DNA from 4 places in the Diaphorobacter limosus genome. Region 2 is predicted to be linked to each of the others. Evidence: predicted binding sites of a transcription regulator. Region 2 holds the regulator's gene; each other region holds the start of a gene.
The links. Region 2 encodes sigma-54, which starts transcription at its own class of promoters, with help from an activator protein. Its sites were predicted from a motif close to TGGCANGNAANCTGCTTT; they were not measured.

Region 1 (5,003 bases), 680 kb from region 2:
TGGCGCCGACGACTATCTGCCCAAGCCCTTTGAGCCGCGCGAGCTGCTGGCGCGCATACGCGCCATCCTGCGCCGGCGCGAGGGCGGCGGTGCCCAGGCGGCGGCCAACGTGTTGCGCTTTGGCCAGCTGGAGATTGACCGCGACGCGCGCACCGTCAGCGTGGCGGGGGCGCCGGCCGAGCTCACGTCCTACCAGTTCGACCTGCTGGTGGCCATGGCCGAGCGCGCCGGCCGCGTGCTCACGCGCGACCAGATCATGGAGGCCGTGCGCGGGCGGGAGCTGGAGGCTTTTGACCGATCCATCGACGTGCACATGGGCCGCATCCGCGCCGCCATAGAGCAGGACGCGAAGAACCCGCGCCGCATCCTCACGGTGCGCGGCGTGGGCTATGTGTTCGCCAGGCAGCAAGACTGATGTCCTGGCTCAGCCCCTTCTCGCGCCGCCTGTACCTGCGCATCTGGCTGGCCGTGGTCGGTGGCGTGCTGGTGTTTGCCTTTGCCGTGGGCCTGGCCTGGCGCTGGGCGGCCGAGCAGAGCCAACAGCAGCCGCCCACGCGCGAGATCGTGATCACCGATGGCCAGGGCCGCACCCTGGTCGATGGCACGGGCGTGCGCCAGCGCGGCGACCCCAGCGAGGGCATACGCTACCGCATCGAGGGCGACAACGGCGTGGTCTATGAGATGCAGATGTCGCCGCGCACGCGTGGCCCGCGCCCTGGCGACCACGGGCCGGCCGCATGGCTGCGCCCGCCGCTGGGCTTTATCTGGATGCTGGCCCTGGTGGGCATTGCCGTCACCGTGGGCGTATTCCCCATCATCCGCAAGCTGCTGCAGCGCCTGGAGACCTTGCAGCGCAGCGTGCAGCGCTTTGGCGAGGGCGACCTGTCGGCGCGCGTGGCCGAGCAGGGCCAGGACGAAGTGGCGGCCCTGGCGCGCCAGTTCAACGCCGCGGCGGCGCGCATCCAGACCCTGGTGCAGTCGCACAAGTCGCTGCTGGCGAATGCCTCGCACGAGCTGCGCTCGCCGCTCACGCGCATCCGCATGGGGCTGGAGCTGATGCAGGGCGGCCAGCCCTCGCCAGCCTTCAGGGCCGAGATAGAGCGCAACATCACCGAGCTCGATCAACTGGTGGACGAGATTTTGCTGACCAGCCGGCTTGACGCCGGCGCCGCCGACGTGGGCACGGTGGAGCCCGTCGATCTGGTGGGCCTGGCCGTGGAGGAATGCGTGCGCGTGGACGCCGAGCTACAGGTGGGCGCAGGCGGCGCGGATGACGATGGCGCCGCCACCATCGAGGTGCCCGGCGTCTCCAAGCTGCTGCGCCGCGCCGTGCGCAACCTGCTGGAGAACGCGCGCCGCTACAGCCAGGGCGAGATCACGCTGCACATCACGCGCGATGGCAGCACCGCCGTGCTGCGCGTCTGCGACCTCGGCCCGGGCGTGCCACCCGACCAGCGCGAACGCATCTTCGAGCCCTTCTACCGCCTGCCCGGCGCCAGCGAGCGCGCCGGCGGCGTGGGCCTGGGCCTGGCCCTGGTGCGCTCCATCGCCGCACGCCATGGCGGCAGCGTGGTCTGTGAGGGGCGGCCGGATGGCGCTGCGGGTGCATGCTTTGTGCTGCGGCTGCCGACCACCAATTGACCAGCTCGGCCAGTTCAGTAGGTACTCATACCCAACGTCAGCCGGACAACTCCCTGGCCATCAACATGACGCGGGACAACTGTCATCACAGGCAGATTGCAAACAACTGTCGATTTTTTTTACACCAACCCCGCCACAGAACTTACGACACATCACAACACCATGAATTTATTGGCTTTTTCATGTTTGGCACAAATTATGCTTATTGCACTTGGCAACAACCATGGAGAAGATCATGAAGGCATTTCAACTGATGGGTTTGGCGATCGGCGCCCTGCTAGGTGCCGGCACAGCCGCAGCCGGCCCGCTGCCAGGCGGCTGGTCCTGCACTGGCAACTGCGGCACCAACACCGCCGCTGACGGCGACGTAACGTTGGCGCCAGGCTTCGGCTCTTATCAATGGATTTCGACGGCGGGCGGCCTAACGGGTGCCGGCCAGCTGCCAGTCGGCCCCACCGGCCAGGAGACCAATGGATCTTCGGCGCAAACGCCCACTTTCTCGGTGAACGCTGGTGACAAGCTGAACTTCTACTTCAACTACATCACCTCTGACGGCGTGCAATTCACCGAATACGCCTGGGCCGGCCTGTATTCAGGCACCAGCACTTTCGATTCGTATTTGTTCACCGCACGCACCACAACCAGCGGCAACACCGTGCCAGGGTTCGGACTGCCAGGCCTTGGCGCCGGCGTGACGCTGACGCCCTCCACTTCGGCCATCATCCCCGGCGGCCCCGACTTTTCTCCCCTGGGCGGCAGCTCTGGTGGGTGCTACGGAGGTTCCGGACAGGGCTGCGGCTACACCGGCTGGATCCAGATGGAGTACACATTCACCACCGCCGGCATCTATTCGCTGGGCTTCGGCGTCACCAACGCACTCGACACGGCATTCGACTCCGCCTTTGCCATCGCTGGCGTGTCGATCAACGACACACCCATCGACCCCAACCCGGTGCCCGAACCGGCAACCCTGACGCTGCTGGGCGCCAGCCTGCTGGGCCTGGGCGCATTGCGCCGCCGGCGCCAGCAGGGCTGACAAGCCCCCTGGGCACCGCAGCCTCGGGGCGGTGCCCGGTTTGCATGCCTTTGCATGCACCGTCTTTGGCGCCCGGCAGCGCCAGCCCGCAAGGCGCGGTTTCATGTTCCGTGTCACGCCGGGCACCAACTTCCTCGCCAGCAAACTGGCCAAGTGGAGCCAGGTGGTCAAGACCGCGAAAATGGCGGTGCACCGAGGCCCCAAAGGAAGAGTCCCTCAAGGGCTTTCTGGAACAAGGCAGCCGTTTCTTGAACCCCGTTTTCGTGGGCGATACCCTGTACTGCACCCTCACCGTGTCGGACCTCAAGCCGGGCAACACCACGGGCGTGATCACCCTCGGCACCGAGGTGAAAAACCAGAAGGGTGTGGTGGTGATGGATGGCTTTCAAAAATATCTGCTGAGAAAACGCCATCCGGGTCAGTGAACCACGCGGGCCTTGCAGCGCTGCCTGCCATGGCACATCCCCAGCGCCCGTGCTGCCATTCACGCGGGTGCGGTGCGCCCATCTGCTACAACCCGTGGTATCGCAATGCCTCGGAGAAAAAACCATGAGCACAGCCGACATCGGCACCCTGCAACGCACGCCAATGGGCTTTGAAGGCCAACTGACGCGCCAGCTCGACCACGACGCAGTAGCCGTCTGGCGCATGCTGACCGACCCGCTGGCCATGGCGCAATGGCTGGCGCCGGGCAGCGTGGAGCAGCGCGCCGGCGGCACCGTGCACATCGACTTTGCCGACAGCGGCACCGTCATCGACAGCCGCGTCAGCGCCTTTGAGGATGGTCGCCTGCTGGCCTATTCGTGGAGCAGCGGCAGCGAGCCCGAACGCCCCATGCGCTGGGAGCTGGTGCCCGCGAATGGAGGCACGCGGCTAACGCTGACGCTGCACATTCCCGCCCAGGAGGACGCCGCCAAGGCCTGCGCCGGCTTCGAGGGCCATCTGGACATGCTGGCCGCAGCCCTGGAGGGCGTGCCCATCAAGTTCCCGTTCCAGCGCTTTCTGCAAGCGCGCGGCGCCTATACCGAGCAGCTGGCGGGTTGAGCATCGCCATGACCAGCAGCGCCTACCACCCCGCCGCACCGCCGCTGCAGGTGGCGCAATGGTTCAACACGCGCGTGCCGCTCTCGCTCGAATCGCTGCGCGGACGCGTGGTGCTGCTGCACGCCTTTCAGATGCTGTGCCCGGGCTGCGTGGAGCATGGCATTCCGCAGGCGCGGCGCGTGCACGAGACGTTTTCGCCGGATCAGGTGACGGTCATCGGCCTGCACTCGGTATTCGAGCACCACGCCGTGCAGGGCACGCCGGCGGCGCTGCAGGCCTTCATCCACGAATACCGGCTGCGCTTTCCCATAGCACTGGATCAGCCCCACCCGACGCGCAATATTCCGCTGACCATGCAAGAGCTGATGCTGCAGGGCACGCCCAGCGTGGTGGTGATAGACACCCTGGGCCGCGTGCGCCTGCACCACTTCGGCCATCTGGACGATCTGCGCCTGGGCGCGCTGCTGGGCCAGCTGGTGGGTGAAGCCACGGCGCCTGTGGCAAGCGCGCCAGCGGCGCCGGGCTGCGACGACCACGGTTGCGCCCGCCCGGATCTGCCACAGTCATGAACAGCACCCGGCCACAGGAAGTGGCCAAGTTGCGCGCCCTGCTCACCGGCCGCGCCCGGCCCTACACGCGACCCGGCAGCGTGAGCGCCATCGCCAAGCAGCCGCGCAGCGGCCCGGTGGCCGTGGGCCCTCTCGGGCTTGCCGACGACGAGCAGGGCGACCCGCGCGTGCATGGCGGGCCGGACAAGGCCGTGCATTGCTACGCCTGGTCGCAGTACCAGCCCTGGCGCCAGGAGCTGGCGGGCAACGCCACGGCCCAGGCGCTGCTGGCCCAGCCCGGCGCCTTTGGCGAAAACTTCAGCCTGGACGGTATCAATGAGTCTCAGGTCTGCCTGGCCGACCAGTGGCAGGTAGGCAGCGCGCGCTTCGAGGTCAGCCAGGGGCGCCAGCCCTGCTGGAAGCTCAATGACCGTTTTGGCCTGCCCGACATGGCGCTGCGCGTGCAGACCAGCCTGCGCGCCGGTTGGTACCTGCGCGTGCTGCAGGTTGGACATGTGCAGGCCGGCGATACGGTGTGGCTGCTGGCGCGGCCGCACCCCGAATGGCCCATAGACCGGCTGCTGCGCGTGATTGCCGAGCGCGACTGCGCCCCCGAGACGCTGCGCGAGATACTGACACTGCCGCTGCCGCCGTCCTGGCACCGGCTGTTCACGCGCCGGCTGGAGAGCGCCAGCGTCGAAGACTGGAGCTCGCGCCTGGTCGGCAAGCCCTGA
Region 2 (5,003 bases):
GGCGCGCTGGCCGTGGCCGTGTACGTTACGAAGGTGCCGGTGCCATTCCTGAACAAGAACGGCACGCGTGCGCCCGATCAGGATGCGGCCGAGGCCAAGCGCAACAAGGACTGGGATCCCAACGCGCCGCTGTACGGCAAGAACCCGGCGCGACCGGTGACGCTGGCGCCGGAAGCGGCGCCCGCAGCCACACCGGAGGCGCCCACGGCCGCGGCGCCTGCGCCGCGCGCCGCGCCCGGCAACCCTGAGGCATTGCCGCCGTCGGCCGACCCGCTGGGCGATCTGGCCCGCGCCAAGTCCAAGGCCGCGCCCGCGGCCGGCGTGGATCCGTTTGAATATTTTGTCCAGGCCGGTGCCTTTCGCACCCAGCAGGATGCCGACGCGCAGCGTGCCAAGCTGGCCATGCTGGGTTGGGAGGCGCGCGTGAGCGAGCGTGAAACCAATGGCCGCGTGGTGTTCCGGGTGCGCATAGGCCCGTTCTCCAAGCGTGACGATGCCGAGTCGCTGAAGGACAAGCTGGACGGTGCCGGCGTCGAGTCGGCCCTGGTGCGCGTGCAGCGTTGAACTTTTATCCCCGCGCCGGCTTCCAAGCCGGCGTACCGACATAGGAGTGTTCAAACCCCATGAAACGCCGTGAGTTTTCTCTTTCCGCAGCCGCAGTGGCCGCTGGCGCCGTGACCCTGCCCGCCTGGGCCCAGCCGCGCGAGGGCAAGGACTACCGCAAACTGGCCAAGCCCGCTCCCGTCGAGGCGCCCGCCGGCAAGGTCGAGGTGGTCGAGTTCTTTGGCTATTTCTGCCCGCATTGCAATACCTTCGAGCCCACGCTCAACGCCTGGGCCAAGACGGCGCCCAAGGACATCGTGCTGCACCGTGTGCCGGTCAACTTCAACGCCAAGACCGTGCCCATGCAGAAGCTGTACTACACGCTCGAGGGCATGGGCAAGCTCGAGCCGCTGCACGCCCAGGCTTTCCGCTACATCCATGTGGAGCGCAAGCCCCTGCAGGAGGACGAGCAGGTGTTTGCCTGGGCCAAGGGGCAGGGCCTGGACTTGCCGAAGTTCAAGGAGATGTACAACTCCTTCGGCGTCGCCAACCAGATACGCAAGGCCACGCAGCTGCAGCAGGCCTATGACGTGGAGGGTGTACCCTCGATGGGCGTGGCCGGGCGCTACTATGTGGACGGCACCATGGCCGGCAGCATGGAGAACGTGCTGCGCATCGTGGAGCAACTGGCCGCGCAGGTGGGCAAGGGCTGAAGCGAGCCGTGGCAACACACAAGAGCGCGCCCTGGGCGCGCTTTTTTTCGCCCCTGCGCGGCCGCTCTCCAGGATGGCCACGGTGATCAGTACAATGACCGCAAGAATCGTGCCTTATGAGAAACCGACTGACCATCCTTCTTTCGCTTGGCGCCCTGGCGCTGGCCTTGCTGCCCGCGGCCCATGCCGAAAAGGCCGACCGCAACAAGCCGATGAACATCGAGGCCGATGCGCTGCGCCACGATGAGCTCAAGCAGACCAGCGTGTTCACCGGCCGTGTGGTGATGACCAAGGGCACCATCGTGCTGCGTGGCGCGCAGCTGGAGGTGCGCCAGGATCCAGACGGTTTCCAGCATGGCGTGGTCACGGCCGAGCCAGGCAAGCGCGCCTTCTTCCGCCAGAAGCGCGACACGCTGGCGGGGGCGCCGGATGAGTTCGTCGAGGGCGAGGGCGAGGTCATCGAGTACGACGGCCGTACCGACATCGTCAAGCTGATGCGCCGTGCCGAGCTGCGCCGCTACCGCGAGGCCCAGCTCACCGATGAGCTGGAGGGCGCGATCATCGTCTACAACAACCTTACCGACGTGTTCACGGTGGATGGGCAAAAGACGGCTCCGGCCGGCACCCCGGCGGGCACGCCGGGCGGGCGCGTGCGTGCCGTGCTGGCGCCCAAGGAGCCGGCATCGGGCGCGGCGGCGCCGGTGCGCGGGGAACCGCCCGCGCTGCGCACCGCCCCCAGCCTGGGCGGCGCCAAGTGAGCCAGGCCGTGAGCGACGAGCGCGCCGTGGGCGTGGGGCCCAGCTCCCCTGCGGGTGCGAGCCGGCTGGAGGCCTTGCACCTGCAAAAGTCCTACGGTAGCCGCAAGGTGGTCAAGGATGTGTCCCTGGTAGTGCAAAAGGGCGAGGTGGTGGGCCTGCTGGGCCCCAATGGCGCGGGCAAGACCACCTCGTTCTACATGATCGTGGGCCTGGTGCGCAGCGATGGCGGCGACATCCGCATCGACGGCCAGTCGGTGGCCAACATGCCGATCCACCGGCGTTCGCGCCTGGGCCTGTCCTACCTGCCGCAAGAGGCCTCGATCTTTCGCAAGCTCAACGTGGAAGACAACGTGCGCGCGGTGCTGGAGCTGCAGACCGACGCCGCCGGGCGCCCGCTCTCGCGCGCCGAGATCGAGGCACAGCTCACCGGCCTGCTGCAGGAACTGCGCGTGGAGCATTTGCGCCAGTCGCCGGCGCTGGCCCTGTCCGGCGGCGAGCGCCGGCGCGTGGAAATCGCCCGGGCGCTGGCCACGCAGCCGCGCTTCATCCTGCTGGACGAGCCCTTTGCCGGCATCGATCCCATTGCCGTGATCGAGATCCAGCGCATCATCGGCTTCCTGAAAGAGCGCGGCATTGGCGTCTTGATCACCGACCACAACGTGCGCGAGACGCTGGGCATCTGCGACCACGCCTTCATCATCAGCGACGGCCATGTACTCGCCCAGGGCACGCCGTCGGACATTGTGGACAACGCGGAAGTGCGCCGGGTGTACCTGGGTGAGCATTTCCGCATGTGAGCGTGGTGAGCAGGCGCAGCATCCAGATGCAAGGAGGGCGGCCATGAAGCCCGGCCTGTCACTGCGCGTTTCGCAGCATCTGGCGCTTACGCCGCAGTTGCAGCAATCGATTCGCCTGCTGCAGCTGTCCACCCTGGAGCTGGCGCAGGAAGTCGAGCAGATGCTCGATGACAACCCGTTTCTGGAGCTGGCGTCCGACGATGGGACGCATGAGCCTGAGATCCATGAAGCGCAGCAACCGATTGACAATGCTACATATTCAGAAGCTGCTAGCGCTGATGCAGAGGGCGCTGGAGCCGAAAATGATGCCGAAACCTCAGCGGTTGCCGAGCCCAGTGACTGGGACGGTGACGGCAGCATGGATGCGGCGGTGGAAGACGGCGAATGGGGCAGCGACGGAATCGCGCCCGCCAGCGGCGCGCATGACGGTGACGACACCGAGGTCAGCGAGCTGGCGCGCAGCCACGAATCCCTGACCGATTTCCTGCATCGCCAGGCATTGTCACTGCGCCTGTCCGATGTCGACATGGCGGCGCTGCGCTTTCTCATCGAGTCGCTGAACGACGATGGCTACCTGGACGAGCCGCTGGAATCCCTGGCGGCCAGCCTGGCGGGGGCCGACGACCCCGAGCAGCTCGAAGAGCTGGTGCACCGCTTCACTGTGGCCCTGCGCCTGCTGCAAAACCTGGAGCCGACCGGCGTGGGCGCGCGCGACCTGGCCGAATGCCTGACGCTACAGCTGCACGCCATGAACCGCGACGAAGAGGGCGACCCGGCGGTGATTCAGACCGCGCTCGCCATCTGCAGCCAGCCGCTGGATCTGCTGGCGCGGCGCGACCTGCGCCGCCTGGCCCAGGCCACAGGCAGCAGCGACGACGACACGCGTGCCGCCATGGCGCTGATCGCGCGCCTGGAGCCGCGCCCGGGCCGGCGCTTTGCCGACGTGGAGCGCAACGTCATCGCGCCCGATGTCATCGTGAAAAAAACCGGACGCGGCGCGCAGCAGGACTTCAGCGTGCAGCTCAACCCCGACGTCATGCCGCGCCTGCGCGTGCACGAGATCTATGCCAGCGCCCTGCGTGGTGCGCGCGGCGGCGACGGGCACCAGGCGCTGCAGTCCCGGCTGCAGGAGGCACGCTGGTTCATCAAGAACATACAGCAGCGATTTGACACTATCTTGCGTGTATCGCGCGCCATCGTCGAGCGGCAAAAGAGCTTTTTCGTGCATGGCGAGCTGGCCATGCGGCCGCTGGTGCTGCGCGAGATCGCCGACGAGCTGGGCCTGCACGAGTCCACCATCAGCCGCGTGACCAGTGCCAAGTACATGGCCACGCCGCAGGGTACGTTCGAGTTGAAGTACTTCTTTGGCTCCGGCCTGGGCACCGAGACCGGCGGCAACGCGTCGAGCACCGCGGTGCGCGCGCTGATCAAGCAGTTCGTCGCCGCCGAGGATGTGAAGAAACCGTTGTCGGACAACCAGATCGCGGAGATGCTCAAGGAGCAGGGCATAGAGTGCGCGCGTCGCACCGTGGCCAAGTACCGCGAGGCGCTGAAGATCGCGCCGGCCAATCTGCGCAAGGCGCTATAGACACAAGGCATAGATTCCCATGGCCCGCATCCTCTTCGACCTGCCCGAACGCTTCGGCTTCACCACCGAGTTGCAGGTCTATATCAGCCACGTCAACTACGGCGGCCATCTGGACAACGCCCAGCTGCTGAGCCTGGTGTCCGAGGCGCGCATGCGCTTCTTCCAGTCGCTCGGCTACACCGAGGGTGATGTGGCGGGCCTGGCCATCGTGGTCGGCGACATGCTGGCGCAATACAAGTCCGAGGCCTTTCACGGCGAGACGCTGCGCGTGCAGATGACGCCGAGGGACTTCAACCGCTACGGCTGTGACCTGGTGTTCTGCATGACAGAGGTCTCCTCGGGCCGAGAGGTGGCTCGCGGCAAGACCGGCGTGGTCCTCATCGACCGCGTGGCACGCAAGCCGGCGCCCATTCCGGATGTCGTGCGCAAGGCCCTGGAGGCCGTGGCGACACGCTGACGCGCGTCAGGTTTTCTTTCGCCCCAACAGGCCAATACCAGCCAGCGCGGCGCCGAGCAAGGCGAGGGATGCCGGCTCGGGAATGGACTGGTGGGGCAACGTGACCACGATATCGTCGATCACGAATTCCGGCGTCTCACCGTTGCC
Region 3 (5,003 bases), 2.0 Mb from region 2:
GAGTAACTGATACCTTGACACTATGAAAACAATAGCTCCTGGCGCTTGTCTGTCAAGCGCCAGGGGCTTTTTTGTTCATAATTCCGTTCTTCTCAATCTGTGGAGTGATTCATGGCCGGTGCCAGCCTTTTGACCCTGCTCGACGACATTGCCACCATCCTCGACGACGTCGCCGTGATGACCAAGGTGGCCGCCAAGAAGAGCGCCGCCGTGGCCGACGACGTGGCCGCCATGACCAAGGTGGCGACGCAGAAGACCGCCGGCGTGCTGGGCGACGACCTGGCGCTCAACGCCCAGCAGGTCACCGGCGTGCGCGCCGAGCGCGAGATCCCCGTGGTCTGGGCCGTGGCCAAGGGTTCGCTGGTGAACAAGGCCATCCTGGTGCCGGCGGCGCTGGCCATCAGCGCCTTGCTGCCCGTGCTGATCACGCCGCTCTTGATGCTGGGCGGCGCCTTTTTGTGCTTTGAGGGCGTGGAGAAGCTGGCGCACAAATTCCTGCACAGCGCCGCCGAGGACGAGGCCGCGCACGCCAGCCATGCCCAGGCCAACGCCAATGCCGCGGTGAACCTGGTGGATTTTGAGAAGGACAAGATCAAGGGCGCGGTGCGCACCGACTTCATCCTCTCGGCCGAGATCATCGTCATCGCCCTGGGCACGGTGGCCGCAGCGCCGTTTGCGCAGCAGGTGGCCGTGCTGGTCAGCATTGCGCTGTTGATGACCGTGGGTGTCTATGGTCTGGTGGCCGGCATCGTCAAGCTTGACGACCTGGGCCTGTGGCTCAGCGGCAAGGCCAGCGCCGTGGCCCAGGCCGTGGGGCGCGGGTTGCTGGCGGCGGCGCCGCGGCTCATGAAGTTCTTGTCGGTGGCGGGCATGGCCGCCATGTTCCTGGTGGGCGGCGGCATTCTGGTGCATGGCATACCCGCGTTGCACCACGGCATAGAGGCCATGGGCGCTGCTGCGGGCGCCTGGCCGCTGGGCGGGGTGTGGTCGGCCCTGACGACCAACCTGCTCAACGCCGTGGTGGGGCTGATGGCAGGCGCCCTGGTACTGGGCGCATGGCTGCTCGTCCAGCGTCTGCGCGGCCCCGCTGCCGCGCGCGGGTGACGGTCGCGCCCGTGGCTGTGCGTTTTTTGTGACACCGGCAAATGCGTAAGGGCAAAGACATTTGAATGTTGACTTAAGGCAAGGTTGACCATTTTTTGGGTGGGTCTAATACATGTACGGGGGGCGTCCCCGTTCAACCAAGGTATCAAGTCCATGAAAAAGAATCTGCTGGCACTGGCCATTTTGTGTGCAACGACCACCGGCGCGGCTTACGCGCAGCAGGACGGTCAATGGCTGGTGCGCGCCCGTGCCGTGCATATCGACAGCGACAATGGCGGCGCCGCCGGCGCTGCTGGTGTGAGCATCAACGACAAATGGATCCCCGAGGTCGATGTGTCGTATTTCTTTACACCCAACTTTGCCGCCGAGCTGATCCTGACCTACCCGCAAAAGCACGACGTGCGCCTGGGCGGCACCAAGATCGGCAGCGTCAAGCATCTGCCGCCCACGCTGCTCGCCCAGTACCACTTCACCGGCCTGGGCGCGTTCAAGCCCTATGTGGGCGCGGGCATCAACTACACGCGCTTCTCGGGCGTGGACATTGCCGGTGGCGCGCTGACGGTGAAGAAGAACAGTTGGGGCCCGGCCCTGCAACTGGGCTTTGACTACGCGCTGGACAAGCACTGGTCGCTGAACCTCGACGTGAAGAAGGTCTATATAGACACCACGGTCAGTGGCGGCGTGGGCCGGTTCAAGGTCGATCCGGTGCTGGTGGGGCTGGGTGTGGGCTACCGCTTCTGAACGGTACAGGCTTCGGCCGTCATTGGTGGGCTGGCGCCGCATGGCGCCAGCCCTTTTTTTCTGCCTGGAGAGGCTGGAACACAAAAAAAGGGGCTCGCCTTGGCGAGCCCCTTTGCTCATTTCATGGCACCGCCAGGGAGCGGTGCCTGCCGTTCACGCCATCAGGCGCTGCGGCGGCGGCGGCTGATCAGGCCAGCGCCTGCCAGTGCCAGGCCGATCAGGGCCAGCGAACCAGGCTCGGGTACCTGCAGCGGGTTGGTGGAAATGGTCAGGCCCCAGGGCAAGACGTTGCTTTGGTTCTCAATGGTGGTGAAGCCAGTGCAGCCATTCGCCACGTTGGCAGCACCGCACACAGGATCGAGCAGCGTGCTCAACACATTGCCTGCGAGCGGGAAGGCATTCACGTAGTAGTCAATGCCGCCGTAGTTGAACGTTTCGTTGAGCAGCGGGCTGTCGAGCAGCACGAAGATGTCGTTGCAGGGGTTACCGGGCGGGCTGGCTGCGGCGCAGGTTCCGGCGGAATTCGTGGTTTCGACAAACTTGATCTTGTAATTGATCGTTTGCAGCGCTTGACTAAGCCCGGCTGGATTAGTGGCCTGAACCGTCATCGCAACCGACAGTGTTGCGGATGTCAAAGTAGGGCTGCCGCCCTGAAGAACGAAGTTGTTATGCGTCAGCGCGACGCTGTTTGCAAGGTAGGGAGCGACCTGCGGGGGGTTCAGTCCGGTATATGTCTGGATGTTTTGTACGCCTGGATTGGTGATGACCAGAGAGCTTTGCTGACCGCCCGGGGTGTTCGGCACACCCCAGGACAAGGTATCGCCGTTATGGGTGACTCCAGAGGGTGCCCAAGCAGTCCATGTGCCGACAGTCGTCACAGCCCAATCGGTGACAGGGGCTGCGTGACCCATGCTGCCGAGGGCCAGGGTGCCTGCAGCGATCAGGATTTTGCCAAGATGCTTCATGATGACTCTCCTATGAGGTGGGTGGCGTATGAGGCTGTCTGGTTGCTGGTTTTGGCCAGTTGCTGACGCTTCAAACCGCCTCATTTTTGTGAAGCATGAAACATGCCAAAATTCTAATATTTACTAAGTCATTGAAAAGCAAGAAGAATCTTTGGCCGCCAGAATGGTGCACGGTTTTTGTGTCAAATAAACCGACACTCAAACCGGGGCCGCCGCCAGGTAGTCGAACTTGCGTTCATAGTCCAGCGCGGGGCGCCATGGGAATTCCTCCGGCCCGAGTACCTGCACCTGCAGGTTGGCCAAACCGCTCTCTGCGCCCAGTTGCGCCAGCCGCCGGGCCAGCTCAAGGGTGGCGGCCTGTGCCATGTTGGCCTGCAGGGTGAGGCGAGGGCGTCCATCGCCTGCAGGCTCCAGGCGAAAGGCTCCACTCAATTGGTCGGCAATGGCGTGATCGCGGTAGATCAGCTCCTTGATGGCCTCGACCGATGGCAGGCCGGTGCGGCGATCCTTGATGCGCCCCTGCACCAGCGCCACGGGCAGCCACGGGGCCTGCACACCGGCCAGGGCAGCGGCCTGTTGTGCGTCCTGCGCCGGCACCAGCCGGGCCATGTCGCCGGTGGCGTAGCGCGGCAGGGCAATGACGTTGCCGGCGCCCAGCATGGTGATGCACAGCTCGCCAAAGCCATTCGCGTCGGGGTTCAGCACCTCCAGGTGGGTGCGCAGCGGGTTGTAGCAGAACACCGAGGGCAGGGCGTCCGGTGGCGCACCGCCGCACAGCAGCTGCGCCAGGGCCGGGTTGCCACGCATGGCGCGGCGCATGCGTATGGTCTCGCGCGTTTCAAACAGCAGGTTCAGGCCCAGCTCGCCCACGCCGAACGAGCTGCCCACCAGGCGGTGCGGGTCGCGGTCGATGGCTATGCCCATGCGCGCGGCGATGTAGTCGCGCTGGGTCTCCACCAGCACCTCTTCGCCCAGAATCACGCTGGTGCCGAGGGCGCGCCAGTCCACGCCCACGGCTTGTGCCTCGTCCAGCAGCCGGCGGATGAACATCGGGTCGGTGCACAGCAGGGTTTGTGCAAAGCCTGGGCCCACGTCACGCAGGATGGAGCAGGCCATGTCCTCGCGCACGCTGACATTGGCCACGGCCACCGCGCGCGAGCGAAACACCACCCCCATGGGCAGACAGTTGACGAGCAGCGTGGGCTTGTCGTCCACGCCAAAAATGTCCTGCAGGCCCAGGTCGATGTCGAACCAGGCCTCTTCGTACTGTTCGCGCGCCGTCAGGCGAAAGCCGTAGCTGCGTCCGCCCCGACCGGAGCTGGTCAGCACATCGGCCAGCGTGGTGGCGGGCAGCGGCCGGGCCAGCTGGGCGAGCGCAAAGCGCTCGAAGGTGTTGGCCTTGGTGAGTACGGGCAGGCTGGTTAGATCGGTTTGGGGGCCAATGCCGGATGGGTTGATGCCGCTTTCTTGCAGCAGGGTCCGGTAGGCCGGGCTATGCCGGGCGGCGTCCATGCAGGCGCGCAGCGCACTGCTTTTTGAGCGGGCCAGCATGCCTGCTCCGCCCATGCGCCGGCCCTGTTTCAACAAAAAGCCGCGCAGGGTGCGCACGGCGCCAGCGGGCAGCAGCGAGAGCCAGCCCATTCAGTTCAAGACTGTGCCAGCGGCGCTCGCATCCAGGCGAGCAATGCCGGGTCGCGCTGGCCAACCTGGTACTCAAGCACCCGAAGATCTGCGACGTAGGGGGCCACGGGGCCGTAGTAGTCGGTAAACGGGCCAATCTGCTGAAAACCGAAGTTCATGCGGGCGAGTATGCGCGCCAGGGAGCGCTCCATGGCAGCGTACCAATAACGGATGTTGTTGTTCACGCTGTACACATACATCTCGCGGTACAGCGTGAGCATGATTTGCGGCGATGGGTTGCGCTGGTCGTTGGCCCGCGGCGCTTCGGCGGGCGTTTCGGCCAATGGAAACCCGGCGGGGGGCAGTTCGCCAAGACGCCGGCGGTAGTTCTGGTGCACCATCAGCCTGCTGATTTCGGCCGACTGCGCGGGCGGGGGCAGGATGACGTTGTCGAGAATCGAGACGCAGTGGGTCTGGAACGGAAAGCTCTGCAACGCGTCAGGAAACACCAGCCGCACGTACCCCACCAGCTGTTCTGCTTCATTCAGCGCCGCGAAATGCGCAGAGTTGGCG
Region 4 (5,003 bases), 660 kb from region 2:
GCCGCTATTCGCCCCCGCGATGAAGGCCGGCCGGGCCGTGCGCGGCCTGCTGCCCGAGGGCTTGCGCGACAAGGTTCAGCCCCACCCGCCGGCCGGCGCCTGGCCCCGGCGCAGCCATGCGCGCAAGGTGCTGCTGCTGGAGGGCTGCGTGCAGCCCAGCATGGCGCCCAACATCAACAGCGCCACGGCGCGCGTGCTCGACGCCGCGGGCATAGAGACCGTCGTGGCGCGCCAGGCCGGCTGCTGCGGCGCCGTCAAGTTCCACCTGAACGACCAGGACGGCGGCCGCGCGCAAATGCGCGCCAACATCGACGCCTGGTGGCCCTACATCGAGCGCGGCGAGGTCGAATGCCTGGTCATGAACGCCTCGGGCTGCGGCGTCACGGTCAAGGAGTACGGCCATGTCCTGGCGCGCGACGCGCAATACGCCGACAAGGCGGCGCGCATCAGCAGCCTGACGCGCGACCTGTCCGAGCTGCTGCCGGGCCTGGTGCCGCTCTTGAAAGACCGCGTGCGCGCCGCCGGCCGCGCCTTTGCCTACCACCCGCCCTGCACGCTGCAGCATGGCCAGAAGCTGCGCGGCGGCGTGGAGCGGCATATGGCGGCCCTGGGCTTCACGCTGCGCGTGGCGCGCACCGAATCGCACCTGTGCTGCGGCGCGGCCGGCACCTACTCGGTGCTCAACCCCGAGCTGTCGCGGCAGCTGCGCGAGCGCAAGCTGGGCGCCCTGGGCGAGGCCTTTGCCGACGCGCCGCCCGCGGCCATCCTGTCGGCCAACATGGGTTGCATCACCCACCTGCAAGGCGGCACCGACATCCCCGTGCGCCACTGGGTGGAGCTGCTGGACGAGGCATTGCTGGCATGATGGCGGGTTTTGACCCGCCGCGCCGCATGCGCCATGCCGCGCGTTTCTGAGCCATGAACGATCCCGTGAACGACCTGCCGACGCCCCCCGCCGAGGCCACGCCACCCGCCGCCGCCGCAGAGGCCGCAGCCGCGCCGCACGCCCAGCCGGCGCCCCGTGCGAACCGCCGTGGCGGGCGCCGCCGCTTCGGCGCCCGGCGCGAGCCGGCCGCGCCGGCATCCGCACCCGAAGGGGCCGGCGAGCAGCGCCCGCCCCAGCCCCAGCCGCGTCGCACGCATCCGCTGCTCGAGCAGCTGGCCGGCTGGTACCCGCATCTGTTCGGTGCGCAGTTCCTGCCGCTCAAGCGCGGCATCTTCCACGACCTGATGGCCGCGCACGGCGAGGCCATCGACAAGGACGCGCTCAAGCTCGCCCTCGCCATCCACACCCGCTCCACGCGCTACCTGAATGCCGTGGCCCAGGGCATGAAGCGCCATGACCTGCAAGGCCAGGCCGTGGAGGACATGGCGCCCGAGCATGTGCACCACGCGCTGTTGGAGGTGTTCCGCCGCCGCAAACCGCGTGACGGCGAGGACTTGACGGCCACGCTGCGCCGGCGCATCGCCCAGGCCTTCGAGGCCAGCGGCCTCACCCGCGAGGCCTACGACGCCCTGGTGCGCGGGCGCGACGACAAGGCCAACGCCCTGCTGGACGAAGCCTTTGCCGAAGTGGCGGAGCGCGATGCCAAGGCCGAGGCCCTGGCGCGCGCCTTCGAGGCCAGCGGCGCCACGCCCGAGCAGTTCGCCGACATGTACGGCATGGATCGCCGCGCCGTCACCCAGTCCCTGGCGCGGGCACGCCGCCCGCAGGCCAAGGGCTGAGGAGCGGCGTCATGTGGCTGGGCGTATCGCTGTTCTACGTGGGCGCCGTGCTGTGCCTGAACGGCCTGTGGATGCGCGGCCATATCGCCGACCGCGAGATCTGGGTCATCAACGTCTTCGTCGGCCTGGTGTCGCTGGCGATAGGCCTGTTTTCCATCTTCGGCCCGGGCGCCGACGCCCATTCCATCCAGGGCGGGGCGCTGACGCTGCTGTTCGCCTTCACCTACCTGTGGGTGGCGGCCAACCGCTTCAGCGGCGCCGACGGGCGCGGCCTGGGCTGGTTCAGCCTGTTCGTCGCGATTACCGCCGTGCCCGTGGCGCTGGACACCCTGGCCGGCGCCCGCAGCCTGCTGGACTGGTGGATGGGCGCCAACTGGGCCGCCTGGGCTCTGCTGTGGGCCCTGTTCTGGCTGCTGCTGGCGCGCGGGCGCGACATCGGCTGCTTCACCGGCGCCATGTGCATCGCCCAGGGCGTGCTGACGGGCTGGCTGCCGGGCTATCTGCTGCTTTCCGGTCGGCTTTACTGATACAGCCCGTTGATCTTTCTACAGGTCGTGGCAGCGGCTTCAGCCGCGAATGGTGTTGTTCGCGACTGAAGCCGCTGCCACAACATCCGCCTTCACAGGCGTGGCTCCACGCCTGATTTCTGTTGGTTGCGTGGCCTGTCTGGGTTTTGAAGCATGGCCAAAGGCCCGGTCGGTGCGCTAGGCGGCGGCTGCAACTTGTCGACATTTTTTACATATCTCCCGGTGCGGAGAGTGTTTTCTCTAAAAAATCCAATGAAATCAATGGCATTTCCCGGTGGCACAAACGTTGCTTATGCGTTTCCGGGTGTCAACCTTTTGTCAACGGCACCTGAAAGGATTCGATATGAGCAAAAAACTGGGTTCCATGGCCGCTGCGATTCTGATGACGCTCGGCACATCCGCATACGCCGGTGCGTTTGTCAATGGTGGCTTTGAGGATGGCAACCTCAATGGCTGGACGGGCGGGGGTGGCTTTTGGTCTGGTGGCGGCGCACCGGTTAATCCTGCGACCTACGCAGGCGGCCCGTCCAACAACACCATCATGATCGGTGGTACCGACCCCATCACCGGGGCCAACCGGGTCTATGGCGGCGGTTACTCGGTACGCGTCAACGACGCAGTGAACAACAGGTCTGTCTCGACCATAAGCCAGACGGTCAACAACTACACCGACAACAGCATCTTCTTTGCCTGGAACGCGGTGTTGGAAGCCTCGCACGGCCTCGCGGATTCCGACTATTTCTCTCTTACGCTGAGGGACGATACGGTGGGCACCAACCTGGTGAGCCGCGCCTACAGCTCTGCCGGCTCCATTGGGTCGGGGACGTCCGGCGTGACCTGGACGAAGTTTGGCAACTGGTACTCCTCGGGCTGGGTGGTGGAGCAGATCGACCTGGCGGCACTGAGTGCCGTGGGGCATGACTTCACGCTGACACTGCTGGCCTCTGACTGCCCTTATGGCGGTCATGCAGGTTACGTCTATCTGGATGGCTTTGGCGCCGTGAATCCGCCCACCGGCCAGGTGCCCGAGCCCGGCTCGCTGGCACTGCTGGGCCTGGGCTTTGCCGGCCTGGCCGCGGCCCGCCAGCGCCAGAAGAAAGCCGCCTGATCCGCAAGGATCACCCGGCAGGCGCAGCGCCCCGGAAAGGGGCGGCGCCAGCAACAGAAGGCCGCAGAACCGCGGTCTTTTTCCATTCTGGCGTGTCCTGTTTTCAGCGCCGCTGCAGCGTTGCCCACAGGGCGGCCAGCACGATCAGTGCGCCGCCGGCCAGGGTGCGCGGCTGCAGTTGGGCGGCGCCCAGCAGCACCGATGACACGCTGGCGAACAGCACCTCCGACAGCATCACCACGCCGGTGATCGCCGTGGGCAGGCGCGCGGCGCCGTACTGCAGCGCCCAGTTGCCCAGCATCAGCAGCAGCGCCAGGGCGGCGGCCATGGCGGCCCAGCGCGGGTCGAAGGCCGGAAAGGCCGGCACCACGCCCGCCGCCAGCCCGGCCAGCGCGGCCAGCCAGCCCAGGCCCATGCAACCGGCAAACATGGCCAGCATGCGCGCCGGGCCGGGCACGGTGTGCAGGCGCCGCAGCAGCACGTTGGTCACGGCAAAGGTGAAGCCGCCCAGCAGCGCCAGCGCGTCGGCCAGCGACAGGTTGGCCAGCAGGCCGCCCCAGCTGGCCCCGGCCGGCACCAGCACCAGCGCCACGCCGCCAAAGGCCAGCCCCAGGCGTGCCAGCGCCGCCGGCGTGGGGCGCTCGCCCAGGATGCGCCAGGCCAGCAGCACCAGCCAGGCGGGCATGAGGTAGAACACCAGCACCACGCGCACCACGTCGCCCACGGTCACGGCCCAGTTGAAGGCCATGTTGTTGATGCCCGAGTTCAGCGCCAGCAGCCATAGCGCCGGCTGGCGCAGCAGATCGCCCAGGCTGCCTGGGCGCGCGACCAGCATCACGGCGCAGACCAGTGTGTACATGACGGCCGTGGCCCACAGCGGGTGCAGGCCGGCGGCATGCATGCTGCGAAACGGCCACCACGACAGGCCCCACAGCAGGGCGTTGCACAGCAGGGCCAGGACGGGCAGGGGAGATTGCATGAAAAGTGCGTGCTTGTTTCTTTGGCCCGGGAGCGCCGGCGTCTCGCCGGCCCGCAGGTGGCCAAGTGTGGCGGCCCCTCCATGCCGGCGAGACGCCGGCGTTCCCAGAGGCGGAGATGAGGTGCTTAGATTATCGGTAAAAATGCCTGTAGCGCCTGCAGATAAAGCGCAGACAGCTATCAAAATCAGTGCTGATCCAGGCGTGCGATCTTGCGCAGCTGCACCATTTCCTTGGGGTAGTGGCGCACGTTGTAGACATGCCAGCGCAGTATCACCACCATCACCGCGGCCACCAGCAGGCCGAAGGCGGCGATGGCGCCAAACGCCGACAGCCCCCATTTGGTGAACAGGCTGTAGAGCACGCCCATGCCCAGGATGGCCGCCTGTTCATTGAAGTTTTGCACCGCAATCGAGCGTCCCGCGCCCATCAGGTTGTGGCCACGGTGCTGCAAGAGCGCGTTCATGGGCACGACCAGGAAGCCGCCCAGCCCGCCCAGCAGAATCAAGAAGGGCACGGCCAGCCAGATGTTGTCGATGGCGTTCATCAATATCACCACCAGGCCCATGGCCACGCCCAGGGGCAGCACGCGCGTGGCCTTGTCCAGCTGCGTGTACGACGAGGCCAGCACCGCGCCCGCGGCCGTGCCCAGGGCCACCACGCCCA

Region 1: a site for sigma-54 is predicted at 1,829-1,846, ahead of P4826_RS11650 (NF038132 family protein). Genes of this name have one in related genera too.
Region 3: a site for sigma-54 is predicted at 2,901-2,918, ahead of P4826_RS05465 (THxN family PEP-CTERM protein). Genes of this name have one in related genera too.
Region 4: a site for sigma-54 is predicted at 2,528-2,545, ahead of P4826_RS11755 (PEP-CTERM sorting domain-containing protein). Genes of this name have one in related genera too.

The regions. Positions count from the first base shown of each region.
Region 1 is NZ_CP136921.1:2,395,116-2,400,118, forward strand. Features, by position in the region: gene P4826_RS11640 (response regulator transcription factor) at 1-415, shown strand, start outside; gene P4826_RS11645 (ATP-binding protein) at 415-1,641, shown strand; gene P4826_RS11650 (NF038132 family protein) at 1,877-2,677, shown strand; gene P4826_RS11655 (MaoC family dehydratase) at 2,722-3,102, shown strand; gene P4826_RS11660 (SRPBCC family protein) at 3,227-3,721, shown strand; gene P4826_RS11665 (redoxin domain-containing protein) at 3,730-4,290, shown strand; gene P4826_RS11670 (MOSC domain-containing protein) at 4,287-5,003, shown strand.
Region 2 is NZ_CP136921.1:3,073,419-3,078,421, forward strand. Features, by position in the region: gene P4826_RS14700 (SPOR domain-containing protein) at 1-564, shown strand, start outside; gene P4826_RS14705 (thiol:disulfide interchange protein DsbA/DsbL) at 624-1,256, shown strand; gene lptA (lipopolysaccharide transport periplasmic protein LptA) at 1,373-2,014, shown strand; gene lptB (LPS export ABC transporter ATP-binding protein) at 2,023-2,811, shown strand; gene P4826_RS14720 (RNA polymerase factor sigma-54) at 2,855-4,399, shown strand; gene P4826_RS14725 (acyl-CoA thioesterase) at 4,419-4,856, shown strand; gene P4826_RS14730 (PEP-CTERM sorting domain-containing protein) at 4,863-5,003, opposite strand, start outside.
Region 3 is NZ_CP136921.1:1,117,285-1,122,287, reverse strand. Features, by position in the region: gene P4826_RS05475 (DUF808 domain-containing protein) at 112-1,104, shown strand; gene P4826_RS05470 (OmpW/AlkL family protein) at 1,258-1,845, shown strand; gene P4826_RS05465 (THxN family PEP-CTERM protein) at 2,007-2,810, opposite strand; gene P4826_RS05460 (phenylacetate--CoA ligase family protein) at 3,009-4,451, opposite strand; gene P4826_RS05455 (PEP-CTERM/exosortase system-associated acyltransferase) at 4,457-5,003, opposite strand, start outside.
Region 4 is NZ_CP136921.1:2,413,952-2,418,954, reverse strand. Features, by position in the region: gene glcF (glycolate oxidase subunit GlcF) at 1-865, shown strand, start outside; gene P4826_RS11765 (ProQ/FINO family protein) at 919-1,725, shown strand; gene P4826_RS11760 (AmiS/UreI family transporter) at 1,737-2,252, shown strand; gene P4826_RS11755 (PEP-CTERM sorting domain-containing protein) at 2,596-3,360, shown strand; gene P4826_RS11750 (DMT family transporter) at 3,464-4,339, opposite strand; gene lplT (lysophospholipid transporter LplT) at 4,525-5,003, opposite strand, start outside.